DNA from 2 places in the Microbacterium sp. CCNWLW134 genome. Region 2 is predicted to be linked to the other one. Evidence: predicted binding sites of a transcription regulator. Region 2 holds the regulator's gene; the other holds the start of a gene.

Region 1 (11,243 bases), on a different contig from region 2:
CTGCTGGTCATGCTCCTCATCTCCGCCGCGACGAGCTTCTGGGACCGCAATCGGCGCACCCGGGCGGGCGTGCCCAACCGGGCGCTGTCGCTGGTGTGGATCAAGCTCGCCGCCATCGCCGTCATCGGCGGGGTCGTGGTGTACGTCCTCAACCAGAACCGCGGCCAGTCGGTCGTGGCGGTCGAGGGCGTGCCGATCATCGTCCCCGTCGTGCTGACGATCCTGTGGATCGGGACGCTGGTGCTCGACCGCACGAAGTTCGGCCGCTACATCTACGCCATCGGCGGCAACGCCGAGGCGGCACGTCGCTCGGGCGTGAAGGTGCGCTGGGTCAAGTGGTGGGCCTTCGTCATCTGCTCGAGTCTCGCCGTGGCCTCGGCCCTTCTCGCGGTGACCCGTGTCGGCTCGGTGGACGCTACGGTCGGTCGAGACATCGTGCTGAGCGGCGTCGCGGCGGCGGTCGTGGGTGGCGTCAGCCTCTTCGGCGGACGCGGGCGCCTGGTCCACGCGGCCATCGGTGCGCTCGTCATCGCCGTCATCACGAACGGCCTGGGGCTGCTGAACCTGCCCGCCGGCGTCAACCTGCTCGTCACCGGCGGTGTGCTGATCCTCGCCGCCACGGTCGATGCGCTCTCGCGCCTCCGGTCGGGAGGCATACGGATCTGACTGCGGGGTGAGTGCGCCCCGGCACGCGTCCGGGCGCACTCACCCCTTCGTCAGCACCTCCGACACCCACGCGGGCACCACCTGCGACGCGGGCCCGGCGCGGACCTCGTCGAAGGGAACAGCCGCGTCGCTCGGCACGAGGTTGAGCTCCACGGTGCGGGCACCCAGCGCCGAGGCGAAGGCCACGTATCCCGCGGCCGGGTAGACACTCCCCGAGGTCCCGATCGACACGAACACGTCCGCGGTGACGAGCGCCCGCTCGATCCGGTCGAGCTCGTAGGGCATCTCGCCGAACCACACGACGTCGGGGCGAAGCGCAGACGCTCCGCACGCCGGACACGCCGGTCGGCCCTCGAGGTCGTCGACGATGACCGACACCTCCCCGCACGCAGTGCACAACGCGTTCGCGAGGGTGCCGTGCATGTGCACCAGCCGCCTTGTGCCGGCGCGCTCGTGCAGGTCGTCGACGTTCTGCGTGACGACGAGCAGGTCATCGCCGATCGCCGCCTCCAGCTCGGTCAGGGCGCGATGGCCCGCATGAGGCAGAGCGGATGCCACGGCCCGCCGACGCGCGTCATAGAAGCGCAGCACGGTGTCGGGATCGCGCTCGAACCCCTCCGGCGTCGCGACGTCCTCCACCCGGTGCCCCTCCCACAGTCCGTCGGCATCGCGGAAGGTCGGCACACCGCTCTCGGCGGAGATCCCCGCACCGGTGAGGACGACGACGCGCACGGTCAGCCCCGCAGAAGCGAGCGCAGCGCGTCGATGGTGTCGGCCTCCGCCGCGGACTTGTCGGGTCGATACCCCTTGACCCGTGCGAAGCGGAGCGCGACGCCGCCGGGATAGCGCGTCGAACGCTGCACACCGTCGATGGCGATCTCGACGACCGTTTCGGGTCGGACGTGGACGGCGTGCGGGCTCCGGGAGGTCGCGATCGTCGGGAAGTGGGCGGTCTGCCAGGCCAGGAGCCTGTCGGTCAGGCCTTTGAAGGTCTTCCCGACCATCACGAACCCGCCGGGCGGCCCGAACGCACCGTCGGGGTCGCGAGCACCCAGGTGCAGGTTCGAGAGCAACCCGGTCCGTCTCCCCGATCCCTCCTCCACGGCGAGGACGACCAGGTCGAAGGTGAGCACGGGCTTGACCTTGAGCCAGCTCTTCCCTCGACGGCCCGCCTGGTAGGCGGAGTCGATGGCTTTGACCATCACGCCCTCGTGCCCGGCGGCGAGGGCGGCGCGGGCGGTCTCTTCCGCGACTTCGGGATCAGCCGTGCGCACCGCGGGAATGCGCCACTCCCCTGCCACGCGATCCAGTTCTTCCTGTCGCACGTGCAAGGGCTGATCGATCAGGTCGCGGCCGTCGAGGTGCAGCAGGTCGAAGAACCACGGGCGCAGCGCCACCGCGGTGGCAGCCTCGGATCCGAACCGCGACATCGTCTCCTGGAAGGCCCGGGGGGCGCCGTCCTCATCGAGGGCGAGGGTCTCCCCGTCGAAGATCGCCGCGCTCACCGGCAGTGCCCGGACGGCCTCGACGATCTCGGGGAGGCGATGGGTCACATCGGCCAGGGTGCGGGTGAAGACGCGAATGTCGTCGCCGTGACGATGCACCTGGATGCGGGCGCCGTCCAGCTTGTACTCCACCGATGAGTCCCCGGTCGCCGACACCGCCTCGCCCGCGCTGGCCGCCGTCGCCGCGAGCATCGGCAGGACGGCGCGGCCGACGATGAGCCCGACCTCGTCGAGCGCGTCGGCGCCGCCGAAGAGGGCCACCGACGCCGCCTCGCCGAGGTCTCCCGACAACATGGCCGCCCGACGCACGGATGCGAGCGGACGATCGGCTGCGAGGGCGACCGCGTCGAGGAGCACGCCCTCGAGGGCCCCCGTGCGGAGCTCGCCGAGGATGACGCGGGTCAGGAAGTCCCACTCCCTCGCCGTCGCGGCCTGCGCGAGGGCATCGAGCTCTGCCTGCCGCCGTGCCGCAGAGCCTGTTCCGGCGGCGACGGCCAGGCGCTCGAAGGCCGCGTCGACGTCGAGGACGGACAGCGTGGCGTGGGGCGCGTGCTCACGCTCGGCGGAGAGCGTGCGCCACCCGACACCCAGCCGACCCTGTCGAGGCTTCGCCAACAGCAGCCCCACGGTGATCGAGACCTCCTGCGGCTCGAGGCCGCGAAGCGTCTCGGCGAGCACCACCACCTTCGCCTTCCTCGACGCCGTCTGCGAGACGACCTCGGTGGCCTCGACCACCTCTCTCAGGAGCATGGGCGCGATTCTGCCACGGGGGTGCGACACCGGTCAGCGGGCACGGATCTCCGCCGCCCGTTCGATGAACCGCGCAGCCGCGACGCTGTCGCCCGGATCTGTCAGCATCATCCGCAGCACCACCTCGTCGACGGCGTCGAGGTAGTCCGGCAGCCGCAGCGCGGCGGTGTCGGGAGTGAGGACGGTGTCGGAGGGCGCCAGACCCAGTCGCGCGAAGTTCGCCGCGTAGGCGGGATATTCGGCGTAGGCGTCGCGCTCCGCCTCCAGCCGCGGCAGCGCGTCGACGTCGAGGGCGGCGCGGACATACAGCGCCGCGTGCGCGCCGTCCTGGGCGCGGTGCGCCTCGGCCGCCTGTGCGGCCGCGAGTGCGGGACTCAGCCAGCTGAGGAGCACGCCGTCCCCCGTCGTCGCGCCCAGGTCGCGCATCCGCGGTCCGAGGGCGCCGACGACGATGCGCGCGCCGGTCCCCTCCCGCAGCCGGATGATCGCGGTGCGGACCGCATCGAGGGCGCCGCGTCGGAGGCCCCCGGACCCGATTCCCAGGGTGAGACGCGCGGCGGGGAGTTCGAGCGCCCTCACCTGCCCGGCGATCTCCTCTCCCGGACGCCGGTCCACCGGGATGACGCCGGTGGCGAGCCCCAGGGTGTCGGTGACCTCGGCGACGGCGGCGAGCACCTCGAGTGCGTCGTGACCCGGGGTGTCATTCACCCACAGGGTGGTGAACCCGGCTCGTTCGACGACCGGGGCGATCGTGCGAGCGAACGCGGGCCCGACGGCGGCGGCGATTCCGATGGAGCATGCCATGTCCTCAGCATGCCCCATCGGAACCAGCGTCAGGCTGCAGCGGCGACCGTCGCTCCGGCGGCGACCCGCAGCATCCCGTCGGCGGCGTCGAGCCTCACCGCTCCGCCGTCGCTGAGCGCTCCCGACACGAACAGGTCGGCGATGCGGTCGTCGACCTCGCGTTGGATGAGCCGGCGCAGGGGACGCGCCCCGTACTCGGGCTCGTAGCCGTTCTCGGCGAGCCATGCGATCGCCGAGTCATCGATCTCGAGCGACACCTCGCGGGCGCTCAGCCGTGCACGGGTCGCCCCGAGCATGAGTCCGACGATCTGCTCCAGCTGCTCCTTCTCGAGCTTGCGGAAGAGCACGATCTCGTCGATGCGGTTGAGGAACTCCGGTCGCATGGCGTCGCGCAGACGCCCCATCACACGGTCGCGGAGATCCTTGTCCGAGCCGAAACCGGTGGCTCCGCCGCCGTCGGCGATGAAGCCGATGGCACCCGAGCGCGAGGCGAGGAATTCGCTCCCGATGTTCGAGGTCATCACGACCACGGTGTTGCGGAAGTCGACCGTTCGTCCCTGACCGTCGGTGAGGCGGCCATCGTCGAGCACCTGCAGCAGCAGGTTGAACACGTCGGGGTGGGCCTTCTCGATCTCGTCGAAGAGCACGATCGAGTACGGGTTGCGCCGCACGCGCTCGGTGAGCTGCCCCGCCTCGTCGTATCCGACGTATCCGGGAGGGGCACCGACCAGGCGCGACACCGTGTGCCGCTCGCCGAATTCGCTCATGTCGAAGCGGATGACGGCGCCGTCGTCATCGAACAGGGAGGCCGCCAGGGCCTTCGCCAGCTCGGTCTTGCCCACCCCTGTCGGGCCGAGGAAGAGGAACGAACCGACGGGACGGCGGCTGTCCCCCATTCCGGTGCGGCTCCGCCGCACCGCCTTGGCGACGGCGGTCACCGCGTCATCCTGTCCGATCACCCGCGCGTGCAGCTCGCTCTCCAGCACCGCCAGGCGCTCACGCTCGGTCTCGGTCAGACGCTGAGCGGGGATGCCCGTGGCGCGGCTGATCACCGCGGCGATCTCGGGTTCGTCCACCACCGCCGCACCCGCCTTCGCGCCGGCCTCGGTCGCCACACGCAGGCGCTCCTGCACCGCGGCGATCTCGTCGCGGATCTGAGACGCCTCCTCGTAGCGCTCCGCGGTGACCGCGGCATTCTTGTCGGCCTCGAGCGTGGCGAGACGCTCCAGGAGCTCCCGGGTGTCGACCTTCGACCCCAGGCGCAGCCGGAGCCGTGCCCCTGCCTGGTCGATGAGATCGATCGCCTTGTCGGGAAGAACCCGGTCGGTGAGATACCGGTCGCTGAGTTCGACGGCGGCACGCAGTGCGTCGTCGGTGTAGGTGACCCCGTGGTGCTCCTCATAGGCGCCACGGAGGCCGCGGAGGATCTCGACGGCATCGATGAGCGACGGCTCGCCCACCCTCACCGGCTGGAAACGGCGCTCCAGGGCGGGGTCCTTCTCGATCGTGCGGTACTCCTTCAGCGTCGTCGCACCCACGAGATGAAGGTCGCCGCGCGCGAGCCGGGGCTTCAGGATGTTGCCGGCGTCCATCGCACCCTCGCCGCCGCCCCCGGCGCCCACGACGGTGTGCACCTCGTCGATGAAGACGATGAGCTGGTTCGAGCGCGCGGCGATCTCGTCCATCGTGTGGGTGAGGCGCTCCTCGAAGTCGCCCCGGTAGCGCGTGCCGGCGAGCATCGCGGGCAGGTCGAGGGCGATCACGCGCTTGTCGCGCAGCTGCTCGGGAACGTCGCCCGCCACGATCGCCTGGGCCAGGCCCTCGACGATCGCGGTCTTGCCGACGCCGGCCTCGCCGACGAGCACGGGGTTGTTCTTCGTGCGGCGGCTGAGGATCTCGATCGTCTGCTCGATCTCGTCTTCGCGCCCGATCACCGGGTCGAGCAGTCCGTCGCGGGCACGGGCCGTGAGGTCGGTGCCGAAACGGTCGAGCATGGGGGAATCGGATGCCGCGGCGTCCGCTCTCTCTTCGGCGCTCGTTCCGCCGGGGGTGACCGTCTCGCGCACGCTCTGGGTGAGCGCCTCGGCGGTGACGCCCGCCTGGGCGAGGATCTGCCCGGCCGGTGTGTCCTGCGCGAGGACGAGGGCGAAGAACAGGTGCTCGGGGTCGACGTAGGTCGAGCCTGAGGAGCGTGCGACCTGGAAGGCGTGGAAGAGGGCGCGCTGCACCGACGGAGTGATCACGGCGCCGTCGACGTCGGCGGCCGTCGACGCGGCGGGGAGCCGCTGTTCGGCCGCGCGGGCGATCGCGTCGGGATCGGAGCCGATCCGCGCCACCGCATCGCGTGCCGGGGCGTGCTGGACCAGCACGCGGAGCACGTGCAGGGCGTCGAGTTCGCGCTGCCCGCGCTCGAGGGCGTAGCGGCCGGAACGCTGCAGCATCTCCTGGGTTCGGGCGCTCAGGAAGCGGCTGAGGTCGATCGAACGCTCCGCGCGAGCCCGCTCGCCCGCGAGGTAGCGAGCGAGGAACTCGTCGAACGCGCTCTGACCGTCACCGGTCTGGGGGAAGTCTTCGGGCATGTCAGTCTCCGTGAAGGGTGATGCGAAGCCTGCTCGGAGATCCCGGTACGGGAACTTGAGCAGACACGTATCAACTTCAACGCGACGTGATGGCGACTATTCCCACCGCCGTCACCGAAAAGTCGGATCCGGATCGTTCCACGTCTGAGCCGTTTCGACGATCCAGAACGCCGAGAACAGCAGGAGGAGCACGACCTCGCCGATGAGGACGAGCGGGATGCCGGTGGCCGCCCCTCGCGGATCGGCGACGCTCAGGAGGAAGACGACGAAGAGGAAGCCGATCGCGGCGAGGATTCCCACGGCGATCGTTCCGTAGATCGCGCGGGCGGCCGGCCGGGAGGAGGTCGGCGCCCAGGCGGTCCACCCGGCGACAGCGGCGATGAGGGCGAAGAAGGCCAGGGTCGCCGCCAGATGGCCGAAACGGAGCAGACTCTCCTGATCCACGGCCGACCACAGGGGGAACCCGACGATGAGCCCGCCCGCGGCGCCGGCCGTGGTCAGCACGCCACGGGTGAGGGTCCGCTGGGCGCGGGCGACGAAGAGCGTGGCGACGAGCGCGACCACCCCCACGATCGCGAACGTGATGAGACCGTTGACGACGTCGGCGTGCACGGCGGCGGGCACGACGCCACCCACAGGGGTCGGGATGATGGCGATGAGGGGGGCCAGGACCGCGGCGACATCGAGCAGAGCCTGGGGCACGCTCCGCCCCGATAGGGCGAGGAGGGCGAGCGACACGGCGAAGAGCGACCCGGTGAAGACCGTCCGAGCAGGGGTGTAGAAGCCGGCGCTCAACGACTCCGGTGCGGTCCCGACGTCGATCGCGACCGCGGCGACGGAGACGAGGAGGGCGAGCACAGCCCCGAGGATCGCCAGCCGGACGTACCGGTAGGTGCGGGCGAGGGATGTCGCGGCCGCGACCTGGGTCACCGGAACCGCCGTCCTGCCGACCACACGGACTCGACCTCGAGCGCGGGGCTGAGGAGGACGACGTCGGCGGCGAATCCGGGGTCGAGACGCCCCAAGCGGTCCTGCCGCCCGACGACCCTCGCGGGGGTCTCGGTCAGGGCGGCGACGGCTGTGGGGAGGTCGAGTCCCACCTGTTCGACGGCTCGGCGCAGAGCGGCGTCCTGGGTGAGGGTGGAGCCGGCGATCGTCTCCGTGCCCGCCAACCGCGCGATGCCCTCCGACACGGTGACCTCCAGGTCGCCGAGGATGTAGTCGCCGTCTGCCGCGCCCGCGGCGGCCATGGCGTCGGTCACGAGCGCGATGCGCCCCGGGGCGAGATCGAACAGCATCCGCACGACCAGGGGGTCGACGTGGCTGCCGTCGAGGATGACCTCCAGAACGATTCCCGACGCGTTCACTGCGGCGAGCACCGGGCCCGGTGCCCGGTGATGGATGCCGCGCATCGCGTTGAAGGCATGGGTGAGCAGCCTCGCGCCACGAGCGAACGCCGCCTCGGCCAGGGCACGATCGGCGCCGGTGTGGCCCACCGCCACGACGACGCCCGCGTCGGCGAACGTCTCGATCGCCTCGAGCGCGTGAGGTCGGTCGGGGGCGACGGTGATCTGGACGAGTGCATTCCCCGCGGCATCCCGCAGGCGACGCACCGTCTCGGGATCGGGATCACGCAGCACGTCGGGATCGTGGGCCCCCCGGAAGTCGGGGTGGAGGAAAGGTCCTTCCAGGTGCGCGCCGAGGACGCGCGGATCGCGGGCTTTCGCCTCCACGATCGCGGCGAGGCGCGACGCGAGCGTATCGATGCGGGCGCTCACCAGGGAGAGCACGGAGCGTGTCGTGCCGTGGGCGGTGTGGGTGTCCAACACCCGTGCGATCGCGGCGGCGCCGTCATCGACGGCCGCTCCGCCTCCGCCGTGACAGTGCAGGTCGATGAATCCGGGGGTGAGGACGCGGCCCGAGGCATCGATGACCTCCGCAGGCGCGTGGCGCTGCCAGTCGGCGCCGGTACCGCGCGCCGAGACGACGTCGCCGTCGAGCAGCAGCCACGCGTCCTCGGTGATCTCACCGCCTGAAACCAGTCGAGCCGAATGCAGGACTGTGGTGCCGGTCGCGTTCACTCCGCCACGATATCCGTCCGAGCCTCGCTATCCTTCACAGGGCCGGAAGGAGCGGGATGTCGGAACTGTGGCGCGGGGTGGGGCTCCTCCTCCGCGGGTTCGGGTGGTGGGCTCGTCGTCCCGCGGCGATGGCGCTCGGACTCATCCCCGCCGTCGTCGTCGCGGTGGTGTTCATCACCGCGCTGGTCGTCCTGGGCGCCTGGGTTCCCGAAGTCGCCGAATGGCTGACGCCGTTCGCGGCGGGATGGCCGGAGTTCTGGACCGGCGTCGTTCGCATCGCCGTGAGCGCCGCGCTTCTCGGCGGTGCGGGCATCATCGCGATCGTGACCTTCACCGCCGTGACCCTCATCGTCGGAGAGCCGTTCTACGACCGCATCTGGCGTTCGGTGGAGAAGAGCGCGGCAGGAGAGATCCCCGGCGCGGACTACGGCTTCTGGCGATCCACAGGAGACGCGCTCTCACTTCTCGGCCGCGGTATCCTCATCGCGATCTGCGCGGCCCTCGTCGGCTTCATCCCCGTCGTCGGCACGGTCCTGGGAGCGGTCATCGGTACGGTGCTCACCGGTTGGATCCTCGCCGACGAACTCACCTCGCGTGCGTTGACGGCACGCGGCATCTCGCGCAGGGAGCGGCGCGCTCTGCTCCGCCGCGCCCGGCCCCGGGTGTGGGGCTTCGGGATCGCGACCCAGCTGTGCTTCCTCGTGCCTCTGGGCGCCGTGGCGGTCATGCCGGCCGCGACCGCAGGCGCGACGATGCTCGCGCGGACGCTCGTCGGAGAGGACGCGAGCGGTTAGCGCCGGCCGTCCCGCGTGGACCACAGGGCCCAGGCGACGAGAACGGGCTGGAAGAACAGACGGAACAGGCGCTTGCGGTCGCTGTCGAGACCGAAGCCGTCGCGCTTCTTCAGGTACTGCTCGAGGTTGCCGGGGAAGATCGCCACGAAGAACGCCGCCAGGTAGTTCCCGAGCGTGCGACGTGATTTCGGAAGCAGCACGAGCGACGCCCCGAGCATGACCTCCAGCACTCCCGAGACGATGACGACGTCATCCTTGTCGAACCCGGTGCCCCGGGTGGTCCAGTCGGGAACCTGCGCCTGGAACTCCTTGCGTCCCCAGAACAGGTGGGTGACGCCGGCGAACACCATCGCGCCGGCCAGCGACCAGCGGGCGAGGGTGCGCAGGGGGCTCGAGCTGTCCGACATCCCGTCAGCCTAACCGCGCGAGGATCATTCCCGACCTCCGGGCGGGCCGACGACGAGAAGCACGACGAACAGCAGCACGACCGCGGTCGCGATGAGCAGGGCGAGCACCCACGGGCGCCGAAGGAAGAAGCGCAGCATCCGGTCGAGGATCCGGCGGTCGCGGGGATCGGCCGTCTCCTCGGTCCGCCACGATCCGCGCAGGCGGCCGGAGCGCTGCAGCCAGATCTCGGTGGGGATGGTGGCGTACGGGATCACGGCGCTCCCGACGGCGACGATCGCCGGCCCCGGCGACCAGCGCTGGTTGAGGGAGACGAGTACCGCCGTCGCTCCGTAAGCCAGGAAGACGAAGCCGTGGATGCCGCCGCCGATCGTCACCGCGATGTCGAGACCGGCGGTCGCACGGAGGATCAATCCGGTGATCAACAGGGTCCACGACACCGCCTCGGCGATGGCGAGGGTGCGGAAGAGGGTCAGGGGCGTGCGGAACACGGGTTCTCCTCAGCGAGGGACGGGGTTTCCAGCCTAGAGAAGCCCACAGAACGCGCCGCCCCGGTCGTGTCGGTGTCAAGAGATCGCGACGGCGCCTAGCGTGGAGGTGTGGAGTTCCCCTTCGACGCGCTGCGGCGGTGGCCTGACGTCGAGGCTCCGGACCTCGTGGCCGTCGACGCGGCCGATCGACTGCTCCTGGACCTGTCCCAGGAGGCGCGCCGTGATGCGGCGCCGGACGAGATGGTCGTGATCGGCGATGCCTACGGGGCGCTCACCCTCGCGTCAGCGCAGCCGGGGTGGTTCCTGAGGGTGCATCAGGATTCTCTCCTCGGCGAACGCGCTCTCGCTGCGAACGCCGAGGCGCTGGAGATGCCGGGAGTCTTTCGCTCCCTGCCGCTGTCCGCTGAACTCGTGCGAGACGCGAGGGTCGTCCTTCTGCGCCTCCCCCGTTCCCTGGATGCGCTGGATGACATCGCCGGTCTCATCGCGAGGCACGCTCACCCCGACGCGCGGGTCTTCGCCGGCGGCCGCATCAAACACATGACCCTGGCCATGAACGACGTCCTGCGGCGGTACTTCGGGCGTGTGGACGTCAGCCCGGCGCGACAGAAGTCCCGTGTCCTCATCGCCGCCGAGCCCCACGACGGACGCGACCCCGAGCCGAAGCGTGCGAGGGTCGGCGACCTCGAGGTCTGTGCCTTCGGCGGCGTCTTCGCCGGCGCTTCCCTCGACATCGGCACCCGGCTCCTCCTGGAGAATCTTCCGAACGGGATTTCGGATGACGCGCTCGTCGTCGACCTGGCCTGCGGAAACGGTATCGTCGGCGCGACGCTCGCACGGCGTCATCCCCGTCTCCGGGTTCACGCGTCGGATGTCTCGGCGGCCGCCGTCGCCTCAGCGCGCGCCACCGCCGCCGCGAACGGGGTCGCCGATCGGGTAGAGGTCATTCAGGATGCCGGCCTGTCGACCCTCCCCGATGGCGTGGCCGACCTGATCGCGCTGAACCCTCCGTTCCACACCGGAGCGGCCGTGCATGAGCGGCTCGCCCACGGGCTGTTCGCCGACGCCGCTCGGGTGCTCGCCCCGGAGGGCGAGCTCTGGACCGTCTGGAACTCGCACCTCCGCCACCGATCGACACTCAAGCGCCTCGTCGGCCCCACCCGTCAGG
Region 2 (11,243 bases):
ACACCACCGGTGTCGACGTCTCGGGCGACAAGATCGCCCTGCAGCGACTGAAGGAGGCCGCCGAGCAGGCGAAGAAGGAGCTGTCCTCCTCGACCAGCACCTCGGTCAACCTCCCCTACCTGTCGCTGACCGACTCGGGCCCCGTCTCGCTGTCGGAGACGATCACCCGCGCGAAGTTCGAGGACCTCACCAAGGACCTCCTCGACCGCACCAAGAAGCCGTTCGAGGATGTCATCCGCGAGGCCGGCATCAAGGTCGCCGACATCGCCCACGTCGTGCTCGTCGGCGGTTCGACCCGTATGCCCGCCGTGTCGGAGCTCGTCCAGCGCGAGGCCGGCAAGGAGCCCAACAAGGGTGTGAACCCCGATGAGGTCGTCGCCGTGGGCGCAGCCCTGCAGGCCGGTGTGCTGAAGGGCGAGCGCAAGGACGTCCTGCTCATCGACGTCACCCCGCTGAGCCTCGGCATCGAGACCAAGGGTGGCATCATGACCAAGCTCATCGAGCGCAACACCGCCATCCCGACCAAGCGGAGCGAGACCTTCACGACCGCCGACGACAACCAGCCGTCGGTCGCGATCCAGGTCTTCCAGGGCGAGCGCGAGTTCACCCGCGACAACAAGCCGCTCGGCACGTTCGAGCTCACCGGCATCGCGCCGGCTCCCCGGGGCATCCCGCAGATCGAGGTCACCTTCGACATCGACGCCAACGGCATCGTGCACGTCTCGGCGAAGGACAAGGGAACCGGCAAGGAGCAGTCGATGACGATCACCGGCGGCTCGTCGCTGCCGAAGGACGACATCGAGCGCATGGTGCGCGAGGCCGAGGAGCACGCGGCGGAGGACAAGAAGCGCCGTGAGGCCGCGGAGGTCCGAAACCAGGCCGAGACGCTCGCCTACTCGGTCGACAAGCTGATCAAGGACAACGACGACAAGCTGCCCGCCGACGTCAAGGAGTCGGTCCAGGCCGACGTCGATGCGCTGAAGACCGCGCTCGCCGGTGACGACGACGACGCGGTGAAGTCGGCGTTCGAGAAGCTGTCGCAGTCGCAGGGCAAGATCGGCGAGGCGATCTACTCGGCGAACCAGGCCGCGCCGCAGGCCGACGGTGCCGCCGCCGGTGGCGAGGGTGCGCCCGCGGGCGACCAGCCGTCGAACGATGAGGACGTGGTCGACGCCGAGGTCATCGACGACGAGGAAGACAAGAAGTAACCATGGCGAAAGACAAGGACGACCCCACGGTTCCCGGGCCTGACCCCGAGGACGGTTCGGCGCCCGAGTCGGCAGACGCCTCACCGAACGCGTCGGCGGACGCAGCGAGCGCAGAGGACGGCGACTTCACCGTCGACGACATCCTCAGCGCCGCCCAGTCCGCCGATGCGGCGGCAGCGGATGACACCGACGCCGTCGCCGACCGCGTCGAGGCTCTGGAGTCGCAGCTTCTCACCGACCTGAAGCGCCTGCAGGCGGAGTACGCCAACTACCGCCGCCGCACCGAGGACCAGCGCGAGATCGAGATCGAGCGTGCCAAGGGGGCCGCCGCCAAAGGCCTGATCCCCGTGCTCGACGACCTCGACCGTGCCGCCAAGCACGGCGATCTCGTCGAGGGCACGCCCTTCGCCGCCATCGCCGACAAGGTGCGGGCTGTCGTCGAGCGCATGGGCGTGGAGGCGTACGGCGCCGCCGGCGAGGCCTTCGACCCCCAGCACCACGAGGCGATCTTCCAGCAGCCGACCCCCGGCGCGACCGAGGCGACCATCCTCGAGGTGGTCGAGACGGGTTACCGGCTGGGCTCGACCGAGCTGCGTCCGGCGAAGGTCGTCGTCGCGGTGCCGGCAGAGTAGGCCGGAGACGCCATGGCCAGCCAGGACTGGTTCGAGAAGGACTTCTACAAGGTGCTGGGGGTCTCCAAGGAGGTCTCCGACGCCGATCTGAAGAAGACCTATCGCAAGCTCGCGCGGCAGTATCACCCCGACTCCAAGCCGGGGGATGCTGCGGCCGAGGCGAAGTTCAAAGAGATCAGCGAAGCGTACGCGGTGCTCTCCGACCCCGAGCAGCGTGCCGAGTACGACCAGATCCGGGCCATGGGCTCGGGCGCGCGCTTCACTGCGGGCGGCCCGGGCGCCGGCGGGTTCGAAGACGTCTTCAGCGCGTTCGGTCAGAGCCGCGGGGGTGGGCGCTACGAGTCGGCCGACTTCGACGACATCTTCGCGATGTTCAACCAGCAGCAGGGAGGCAGCTTCGGCTCGGGTCGGTTCGGGCAGCCCACCGGCGGCTTCCGCGGCTTCGGCGGCCCGACCCGCGGGTCGGATGTCACGGCGCGCACGACCATCGACTTCGTCACCGCCACGAAGGGCGAGACCATCACCCTCCAGGGCGAGGACGGCAAGCCGTTCAAGGTGAAGATCCCCGCCGGCGTCGCCGACGGGCAGCGCATCCGCCTCCGCGGTCGCGGACGTCCCTCTCCCGACGGCGGCGAAAGCGGCGACATCGTCGTGCAGGTGACGGTGCGCCCCCACCCGGTGTTCACCCGTGAGGGACTGAACCTGCGCGTGGTGGTTCCGGTGACCTTCACCGAGGCGGCTCTGGGCGCCACGATCGAGGTCCCGACGCTCGGTGGCGACCCGGTGAAGCTGCGTGTCGCGCCGGGCACCCCCTCGGGACGCGTGCTGCGCGTCAAGGGACGCGGTGTCTCGACGCAGAAGGGCACCGGCGACCTGCTCGCCGAGGTGCAGGTGGTCGTGCCCTCCCACCTCGAGGGCGCCGCGCGCGAAGCGCTCGAACGCTTCCACGAGGTGGAGCCGAAGGAGAACCCGCGGGCGGACCTCATGGCCAAGGCGCGCGGCTGACACGGGAGGGACGGATGACGGACCACGTCGACATCGACGGTGACGCGCCGATCTTCGCCATCGCCGCGGCGGCGGAGCTGTCGGGCATGCACCCGCAGACGCTGCGCCAGTACGACCGGCTCGGTCTCGTCGTCCCCGCCCGCACGCAGGGCGGTTCCCGCCGCTACTCGCTCCGCCACGTCGAGCAGCTGCGCGAGGTCGCGCGGCTGTCCGCCGACGGTATGAGCCTCCCCGCGATCGCGCGGCTCATCTCCCTCGAACAGCGCGTGCACGACCTCACCCGGCGCGTCCGAGACCTCGAGCAGCAACTCGAGATCGAGCGCCAGTCACGCCCGGGGGCGCGGGTCTTCGCGGCGGGCGCGACCGGCTCGGTCGTCACCCTGCGCCATGGCACGCGCGTGCGCCGCGCCACCGAGCTGGTGGTCTGGCGCCCGCGTCATCCGCTCTCTCCGGGCGCTCAGGACGAATCGGCCTAGCCGACACGCGCGGGGGTGCCGCCGACTCGCGGGCGTGAGCGCGCGCCTTCTAGGCTGAGGCCCGCGCCGAGATCGATCTCGGCGTTCGTCCTGTCCTCACACGTCCCCGAAAGTTCCATGCATACCTCACGCCTCATCCACCGTCTTCTCGCCGCGGGTGCCGTCGGCACCCTCGCCGTCGCTCTCTCCGGATGCGTGAGCTTCACCGCTCCCTCCACCGTGGAGCGGGACGAGGAGTCGCAGGAGGTCGTCGAAGGCGGGAACGCCGACGTGTTCGCCATCGCGGTGGGGGACTGCTTCACCGAGGTGACCGAGACCGAGATCAATCAGCTGCCGGTGGTCCCCTGCGGCGAGTCGCACGACTACGAGGTCTTCCATCTCTTCGACATGCCCGACGGAGAGTGGCCGGGCGCCGAGGCCGTCGACGCGGCTGCGGAGGAAGGGTGTCTGTCTGCTTTCGAGCCGTTCGTCGGGATCTCCTACGAGGAATCGGTGTTCATCGCAGACTCGATCGACCCGTCCGAGCAGTCGTGGGGAGACGGCGATCGCGAGATCATCTGCATCCTGTCCGACCCGTCGGGTCCGACCGAGGGATCGGCCGAGGGCACCGCGCGCTGATCGCGCGGGCTGCGCCCACTCACTCCTCGGTGCCGCGGTGGCGGCGGAACTCCTCCCAGTCCTCGTACGACAGATCGGCGTAGGCGTACGCCCACTCCACCACGGCGTCCTCGAACCGCCGCCCGCCCCCGACGTAGCCGGCGGCGGTGGCCCCCGTCGGTGATTGCCCGTGGGCGCGCGCCAGTGTCGCCGCGCACGCCATGGCGTACCAGCGGAACGGCTTGTCCTCCATCGCCTCGGCGTCGAAGCCGCCCTTCATGTCGTGGAACTGCCGCACGTAGAAGTCGCGCCGCGCGCCGGACGGCGATCGGCGGATATGACCGAGGAAAGGATCGGACACCGCCTGCAGGATGCGCTGGAGCGCGACCACCCGCCCTCCGTTGCCATAGGTGTCGATGAAGGTCGTGACCGCCTCGGGCTGCGTCACGCGCCCGTACTGCACGAGCACGCTCTCGCCGGCCTCCTTCCCCTGAAGGAGGAGCACATCGCCGTCGCCGTCTTGGAGCGCGATCAGCAGACAGCGCGTGCCGACGCTGCCGACGCCGACCACCCGAGCCGACACGTCGGCCATCGCGTACTTCTGCAGCAGGAGCCGGATGTCGACATTGACCGACAGCCGGTACTCGTCGAGGACCCGCCATGCCCGTTCCTCGTCGCCGGCGGTGAGATGGGTCATCACCGGGGGATCGTCGAGGAGCGTCACGCGGCCGTGTTCATCGGTCGTCGTCAGCTTGCGCGCGGCACGGGAACCGGTGCGTTTCTGCGCCGATCGCACCGCGCGCTCGACGACCGCCGCCGTCTCCGGATCGGTCGAAAGGCGAGCACCGAGCGCGTCGAAGCGGTCGAAGTACCGCTCGAGCGGAGACCGCTTGGCGGCGGTGCGGAGCCCCCGCTGATACGTGCGGACGGCCTGCCGCGCCGCATCCTCGACGACGGCGTCGTCGCGCGAGGTCGCGCGGCCGGCGATGACGACGCTGGTGGCGAGGCGCTTGAGATCCCACTCGAAGGGAGCCCAGGCCGACTCGTCGAAATCGTTCAGATCGAACACGAGCGTGCGCTGGGGCGACCCGTAGAGGCCGAAGTTCGACAGGTGCGCGTCGCCGCAGGAGGCGACGAGGATGCTCGTGCTCGGGCAGCGCGACAGGTCGTCGGCCATGATCGCTGCGCTTCCCCGGTAGAACGCGAAAGGACTCGCCCCCATGCGGGCGGTGCGCAGCGGCACGAGCTCCGGCACGCGATCGACGTCTTGGGCATCGAGGACGGCCATCGGGTCTCGGCCGGTGGCCACGAGCTGGGAGAGCGCGCCACGGGGCGTCCGACCCCGCTCGATCTTGCCCTCCGCCGTGTGGGCGGACAGGCCCGGGGGTGGCATCCACGGATCTCGAGGCACGGCGCCTCCTCTCACCCGGCGGCATCACCGCCTGATCAGACGGTACGGGATGGGAGCGCACGCCGCCAGCACCGGCGTGCGCTCCCGGCCGAGGCCGATCGCCGCCGTTACTGTCGTGCCGTGAGCGTCACATCGACCGGCGGACCCGCGACCCGGGCGTTGACCGCCGATCAATGGCAGAGACTCACCTATTGGCCGCTGATCATCACGTCGCTGGTCTTCATCGTCGTGTACTCGTGGCAGGTGATCGCCGACGTGCAGGGGCCGGCCTACGCCGTCGCACGGGTCGTCATCGGGGTCACATGGGTCGTCTTCGCGGTCGACTACGTCGTGCGGTTGGCCCTGGCGGATCCGCGCGGGAAGTGGTTCCGAGGTCACCTGTTCGACCTCGCGGTCGTCGTGATCCCGGCGCTTCGGCCGCTGCGGCTCCTTCGCGCGCTGACCGTCGTCAAGGCGCTCCAGCGCACGGCGGGATCCGCCATCCGCAACCGTGTGGCGATCTACGGCGCCGGAGCGGCCGCGATCCTCATCTGGATCGCCGCGCTCGCCGTCCTGGAGGCCGAGCGCGGAGCCCCCGGCGCCAACATCGAGAACTTCGGCGACGCGGTCTGGTGGGCCTTCGTCACCATCACCACCGTCGGCTACGGCGACTTCTATCCCGTCACCTGGTGGGGCCGCGTCGTGGCGGTGCTGCTGATGTGCGGCGGGATCGCGGTGGTCGGCGTCGTGACGGCGACGGTGTCGTCGTGGGTGATCGAGCGCGCGGCGGCGACCGTCGGCGACGACACCGAGCCGGCCACGCGTGGGCAGGTGCGCGAGCTCGCCCAGCAGTTGGCCGCGGTGAGCGCCAAGCTCGGCGACCCGCCCGCGCGATGACCCCGCGCACCTAGGCTGGGTCGATGGCCCCGGTCCTCGTCCTCATCGACATCCAGCGCGACTACTTCCCCGGCGGACGCTTCCCCCTGGTGGATCCGGATGCCGCAGCCGAGCGCGCCGCGGAGCTTCTGACGGCCTTCCGCGAGGCCGGGCTTCCGATCGTGCACGTGCGCCACGAGTCATCCGGTTCGGGGAGCTTCCTCGAAGCCGGGACTCCGGGAGCCGAGATCGACCCGCGGGTCGCCCCCGAGGGCGACGAGACGGTCGTCGTCAAGCATCACCCGAACGCGTTCCACGGCGCGTCCTCCCACGGCGGCCCGCTCGGCGAGGCGCTCACCGCTCACGTCGGCGCCCCGATCGTCATCGCCGGGATGATGACGAGCATGTGCGTGGACGCCAGTGTGCGCGCGGCATCCGATCTGGGCTGGAAGGTGACGGTCGCCGCCGATGCCTGCGCCGCGCCCGACCTGGCCTTCGGCGGAGTCGCCGTCGGCGGAGCCGACGTGCACGCGGCGTTCCTCGCCGCGCTCGCGAGCGCGTACGCGCGGGTCGAGCCGGTCGCCGAGGTGGTCGCGGCGCTTCGCACCCCCGCCTGACCGCCCGGGCGTCCGCGCCCCCGCGTCCGCGCGTCCCCGCGTCCGCGCCACACCCGCATCTCGCGACCCCGCCCACACCTCCCCCTCCTCGCGACCCGTCGATTCCTGCGGGTGCTGCGCTCATCGGGCCGCACTTCTTGACGGGTCGCGTTCGCACCGCGCGGCCGATGCCCGCGCGGCCGCTCATCTTCCCTGAGCACCCCGCGCGGGCGACCCGTCGATTTCTGCGGCCTGCTTGGTGGCTCAGCGGCAGAAGGTGACGGGTCACGCAGCGCCGCCAGGTGCTCGTCGACTCCTGCACAGAGAGGCGAATCGGCGGGTTGTCCACCGGCACGATTCGACGCGTCATCCGGCTTCCAGGCAGCGGGATGCTGGGGCGATGCCGCATCCGAAGCCTCTACCCTCAGCCCTTGTCGGCAAACCGTTCTCGGTGGCCGAGGCGCTTCGTGAGGGAGCGTCGCCGGGTCGACTTCGTGCGCGCGACCTCGACGCGCCGTTCCAGGGCGTGCGTACCTTCACGCGCGGAGCATCGTCGTTCGTCGAGCGCGTGCGCGCGGTGGCACCGAGGCTTCGCGACGGTGACGCGGTGAGCCACCTCGCTGCGCTCGCACTCGTCGGAGCCGACGCGATCGGCGGCGCGTCCGCGATGGTGGACGTCTGCTCTCGTGCACCCCTCGCCCGTATGCGGGCCCGTGGCGTGCGCGGACATCAGATCACCGATCGTTCCGTCCGCATCGGCGCCGCGGCCGGAGTGCCCGCGGTGCACCCCGTCGACGCCTGGTGTCAGCTCGCCTCGGACCACTCCGTCCGAGAGCTCGTCATCGTCGGCGATGCGCTGGTCCGACGCCAGAACCCGGTCGCTGATCGGGAGGAACTTCGGCGTGCCACTGCGCAGTGGAGCGGCCGCCGCGGTGCGAAGCGGCTGAGGGAGGCGGAGGCGCTGGTGCGCCATGGCACCGACTCTCCGCGCGAGACCCGGCTGCGCCTCGACGCCGCGGGGCACGGACTGCCGGAACCGGTGGTGAACCACCCCGTCTACGACGAAACCGGCCGGCTCGTCGCGATCCTCGATCTGGCTTACCCGGAGTACCGCGTCGGGCTGGAGTACGACGGCGACCACCACCGCACCGATGACGGGCAGTACTACCGCGACATCGAGCGACTCGACGCCCTCGCGCGGCTCGGTTGGCGTCACATCCGCGTGACGAGAGAGCACCGTGGCATCCGGCTGAGCCTCGTGCTGAGCCGAGTGTCCGACGCTCTCCGGGATCGCGGATGGCGGCCCGGATGACCGGCTGCGCGACCGGTCAGGAATCGTCGGTCCGGCGGGGGGTGGCCCGCAGGAATCGACGGGTCGCGAGCGCGGGGGTTGGTGGGCGCGGAGACGGGTAGACACGACCCGTCAAGAATCGTGGGCCCGCGCGCGCGTGGGCCGCAGGAATCGACGGGTCGCGCGTGCGTGGGGCGGGGGCCGGAGCGCGGCCCGTCAGGCGCGCGGCTCGATGCGCAGGACCTCGGGAGAGCCGTCGATCGTCAGGTCATCGATGACACGGATGCTGCGGGCCACCTCATCCACGAAGGGGATCACCGTCCCCACGCGCTCCCGGTCGGAGCACACCGCCGTCAGCGTGACGAGGTGGGTGCCGGTGTCCCACGTGTAGGTGGCGAACGGGGGAGTGCGAGGCTCGGGCGGAAGCGCCATCACCAGGCGCTCGCCGACACCCAGATGGGGGTTCGAGAACGACTCGGTGTCGTCGTACTCGATCGGCATCATCGCCCGCGCGGTGCGCAGCTGCGGGGTGAGCTCCTGCAGCTGAGCCATGAGGACGACGAGCTCGGGATCGGCCTTCCACACCCAGATCAGAAGCCGGCCGTCTGCGCGACGCATCAGCAGCGGTGCCGCCTGACTCATCATCCAGGCCATCCCGCGGCTTCCGGGGCGCTCCTCGGCGCCCATCGCCCGATTGGCCTGGCCCAGCAGCATCCGGATCGCCGCCTTGCGATGGCGACGCCCGCGGAATCCGAGCGAACCGGTGACGGGAACCCAGCGGTCGGGGGAGGCATCGGCCTGGAGTCGAGGCATGCCCCCAGGGTAGGCGCGCGGCCTGCGCAAATCCTCGACGCACGCACCGCCCGAGCCCCACTCCTCGGGGGAATGCCCCGCCTCGATTAGAGTGGGACCGCCGCGCGACCCTGCGCGGCGCCATCTTCCGCCGCAGAGAACAGGCACACCTCCCGTGACCACCCCCGCGACGCCCGATGACCCCACACGCTCCGACGCCGAGAAGCGACCGCTCCGGGTCCTCATCGGCTGCGACACCTTCGCTCCCGACATCAACGGTGCCGCCCGGTTCGCCGAGCGCCTGGCCGCCGGCCTCGTGGCCCGCGGCCACGACGTGCACGTGATCGCCCCCAACAGCGCCTACCGCAAGAGCCCCGCCCACACCGAGGTGATCGAGGGTGAGCCGATGACGGTGCATCGCCTGCCCTCGGTGCGCTGGCCTCCGCACGACTGGCTGCGCTTCGTCTGGCCCTGGCGGTCGAAGCACTACGCCCGACAGGTGCTCGACGAGGTCAAGCCCGACGTGGTGCACATCCAGTCGCACATCGTGATCGGTCGCGGACTGTCGCGCGAGGCGCGCAAGCGCGGCATCCCGATCATCGCCACCAACCATGTGATGGCCGAGAACATCCTCGACTTCACCACGCTCCCCGACGCCATGAACAAGGTGGTGCTGAAGCTCGCGTGGGCCGATGCGCGGCGCACGTTCCAGATGACCCGTGCGGTCACGACACCCACCCGCCGCGCCGCCGATTTCCTCGAGTCGACGATCGAGATCCAGAACGTCATCCCCATCAGCTGCGGCATCGACCGGTCGAATTACGCCCCCGACCTCACGCCGCGCGACCGCAATCGTGTGCTCTTCGTCGGTCGCCTCACGAGCGAGAAGCACATCGACGTGCTGCTGAACGCGGTCGCGACGCTCGATCCGGCCCTCGACGTCTCGGTCGACATCGTCGGCGGCGGCGATCAGCGCAAGAACCTCGAGAACCTCACCGCCCAGCTGGGGCTGGCCGATCGCGTCACCTTCCACGGGCATGCGTCGGAGGAGGATCTTCGGGCGATCTACTCGCGGGCGAGCGTCTTCGCGATCGCCTCGATCGCCGAGCTGCAGTCGATCGCCACGATGGAGGCGATGGCCTCGGGCCTGCCGGTCGTCGCGGCCAACGCCGTCGCGCTCCCTCACCTCGTGCACGACGGCGAGAACGGCTACCTGTTCGAGCCGGGGAACGTCGCCGAGATGGCCGACCGGCTCACGGCCGTCCTCACCGCCACCCCCGAGGAGCGGCAGCGCATGCAGCAGGCCTCGCTCGACGGGGTGGTCGTCCACGACATCGGCCGCACCCTCGACACCTTCGAGGCCCTGTACCGCGGCGAGCCCATCCCCCAGTGAGGCGCCCCGCGTGCACATCGTGATGTTCGGCGACCAGCACGTCGAGTCCTCCGGGGGTGCGCAGGTGTCGATGAGGCTGCAGCGACGATTCCTCGAGCGCGCCGGGCACACGGTGACCATCGTGCAGCCGCGCCTGCATGCCCGCAGGGTCGACGACCCCGGCTTCCTCGACCTGCCGTCGGTGCCGGTCACCCTCGATCGCGAGTACGGCATGACACTTCCCACGCGTGCCGCCGACCACGCCATCGATGCCGGGATGGCCGCACGCCCGCCGGTCGACGTCGTGCACGTGCAGGGCGACTTCTGGGGTGCGATCCTCGGCCACCGGTTCGCCGCCCGTCACGCGCTGCCGCTCGTGCACACCATGCACAACCGGGTCGACGTGGGGATCGCGGCGACGACGCCGTTCCCCCGTCTGGCGCTGCGTGCGCTCAACGTGTGGGCCAGTGGGGCGATCCTCCCGCGCGAGCCGAGGGAGCCCGGAACGGACGGGTGGGCCTATCTCCGCCGGTTCGCCGCACGCGCCGCGGCGGTGACCGCTCCGTCGTCGCACTTCGCCCATCGCCTCATGGCCCATCACGTCCGTCCCGGTGGTGCACCCCAGCGCCATGTCGACGTCGTGTGGAACGGCATCGATGACGAGATGCTGGATGCCGCAGGCGCCGCCGGCCCGCCTCGCCCGGCGCATCTGCGACCCCGCCTGGTGTGGGTCGGCCGGATGAGTCCGGAGAAACGCCTGCTGCCCTTCCTCGACGCGCTCGCCGACTCCGGCGTCGCCGCCGACGTGACCGTGATCGGCGGCGGCGGTCAGGCCCGCGCGGCGCGACGACTCGTGTCGCGGCGCCGGCCGGCGGCACGTGTGACCTTCGCCGGGCGGCTGCCCTACGCCGAGACCCTCCGTCGCCTCGCCGCCGCCGACGCGGTGGTGCAGAGCTCGATCGGCTTCGAGACGCAGGGGATGACGGTGTTCGAAGCCGCGTCGCTGGG

Evidence for each region. The regulator HspR, encoded in region 2, represses chaperone genes until heat shock. The targets are predictions, from matches to a motif close to AAGTTGAGTCNNNNNGACTCAACTT.
Region 1: a site for HspR is predicted at 6,357-6,381, ahead of V6S02_RS09035 (ATP-dependent Clp protease ATP-binding subunit). Genes of this name have one in related genera too.

The regions. Positions count from the first base shown of each region.
Region 1 covers NZ_JBAOJU010000001.1:1,893,413-1,904,655, forward strand. Annotated here, with positions in the region: gene V6S02_RS09015 (sugar ABC transporter permease) at 1-666, shown strand, start outside; gene V6S02_RS09020 (NAD-dependent deacylase) at 706-1,398, opposite strand; gene V6S02_RS09025 (ATP-dependent DNA ligase) at 1,401-2,921, opposite strand; gene V6S02_RS09030 (LLM class flavin-dependent oxidoreductase) at 2,955-3,725, opposite strand; gene V6S02_RS09035 (ATP-dependent Clp protease ATP-binding subunit) at 3,755-6,304, opposite strand; gene V6S02_RS09040 (hypothetical protein) at 6,416-7,234, opposite strand; gene nagA (N-acetylglucosamine-6-phosphate deacetylase) at 7,231-8,385, opposite strand; gene V6S02_RS09050 (EI24 domain-containing protein) at 8,442-9,179, shown strand; gene V6S02_RS09055 (DoxX family protein) at 9,176-9,586, opposite strand; gene V6S02_RS09060 (DUF3817 domain-containing protein) at 9,611-10,075, opposite strand; gene V6S02_RS09065 (class I SAM-dependent methyltransferase) at 10,184-11,243, shown strand, end outside.
Region 2 covers NZ_JBAOJU010000002.1:57,786-69,028, reverse strand. Annotated here, with positions in the region: gene dnaK (molecular chaperone DnaK) at 1-1,208, shown strand, start outside; gene V6S02_RS10760 (nucleotide exchange factor GrpE) at 1,211-1,840, shown strand; gene V6S02_RS10755 (DnaJ C-terminal domain-containing protein) at 1,853-2,845, shown strand; gene V6S02_RS10750 (heat shock protein transcriptional repressor HspR) at 2,860-3,321, shown strand; gene V6S02_RS10745 (septum formation family protein) at 3,439-3,939, shown strand; gene V6S02_RS10740 (DUF2252 domain-containing protein) at 3,959-5,329, opposite strand; gene V6S02_RS10735 (potassium channel family protein) at 5,450-6,205, shown strand; gene V6S02_RS10730 (cysteine hydrolase family protein) at 6,229-6,801, shown strand; gene V6S02_RS10725 (hypothetical protein) at 7,232-8,092, shown strand; gene V6S02_RS10720 (hypothetical protein) at 8,288-8,884, opposite strand; gene V6S02_RS10715 (glycosyltransferase) at 9,039-10,256, shown strand; gene V6S02_RS10710 (glycosyltransferase) at 10,267-11,243, shown strand, end outside.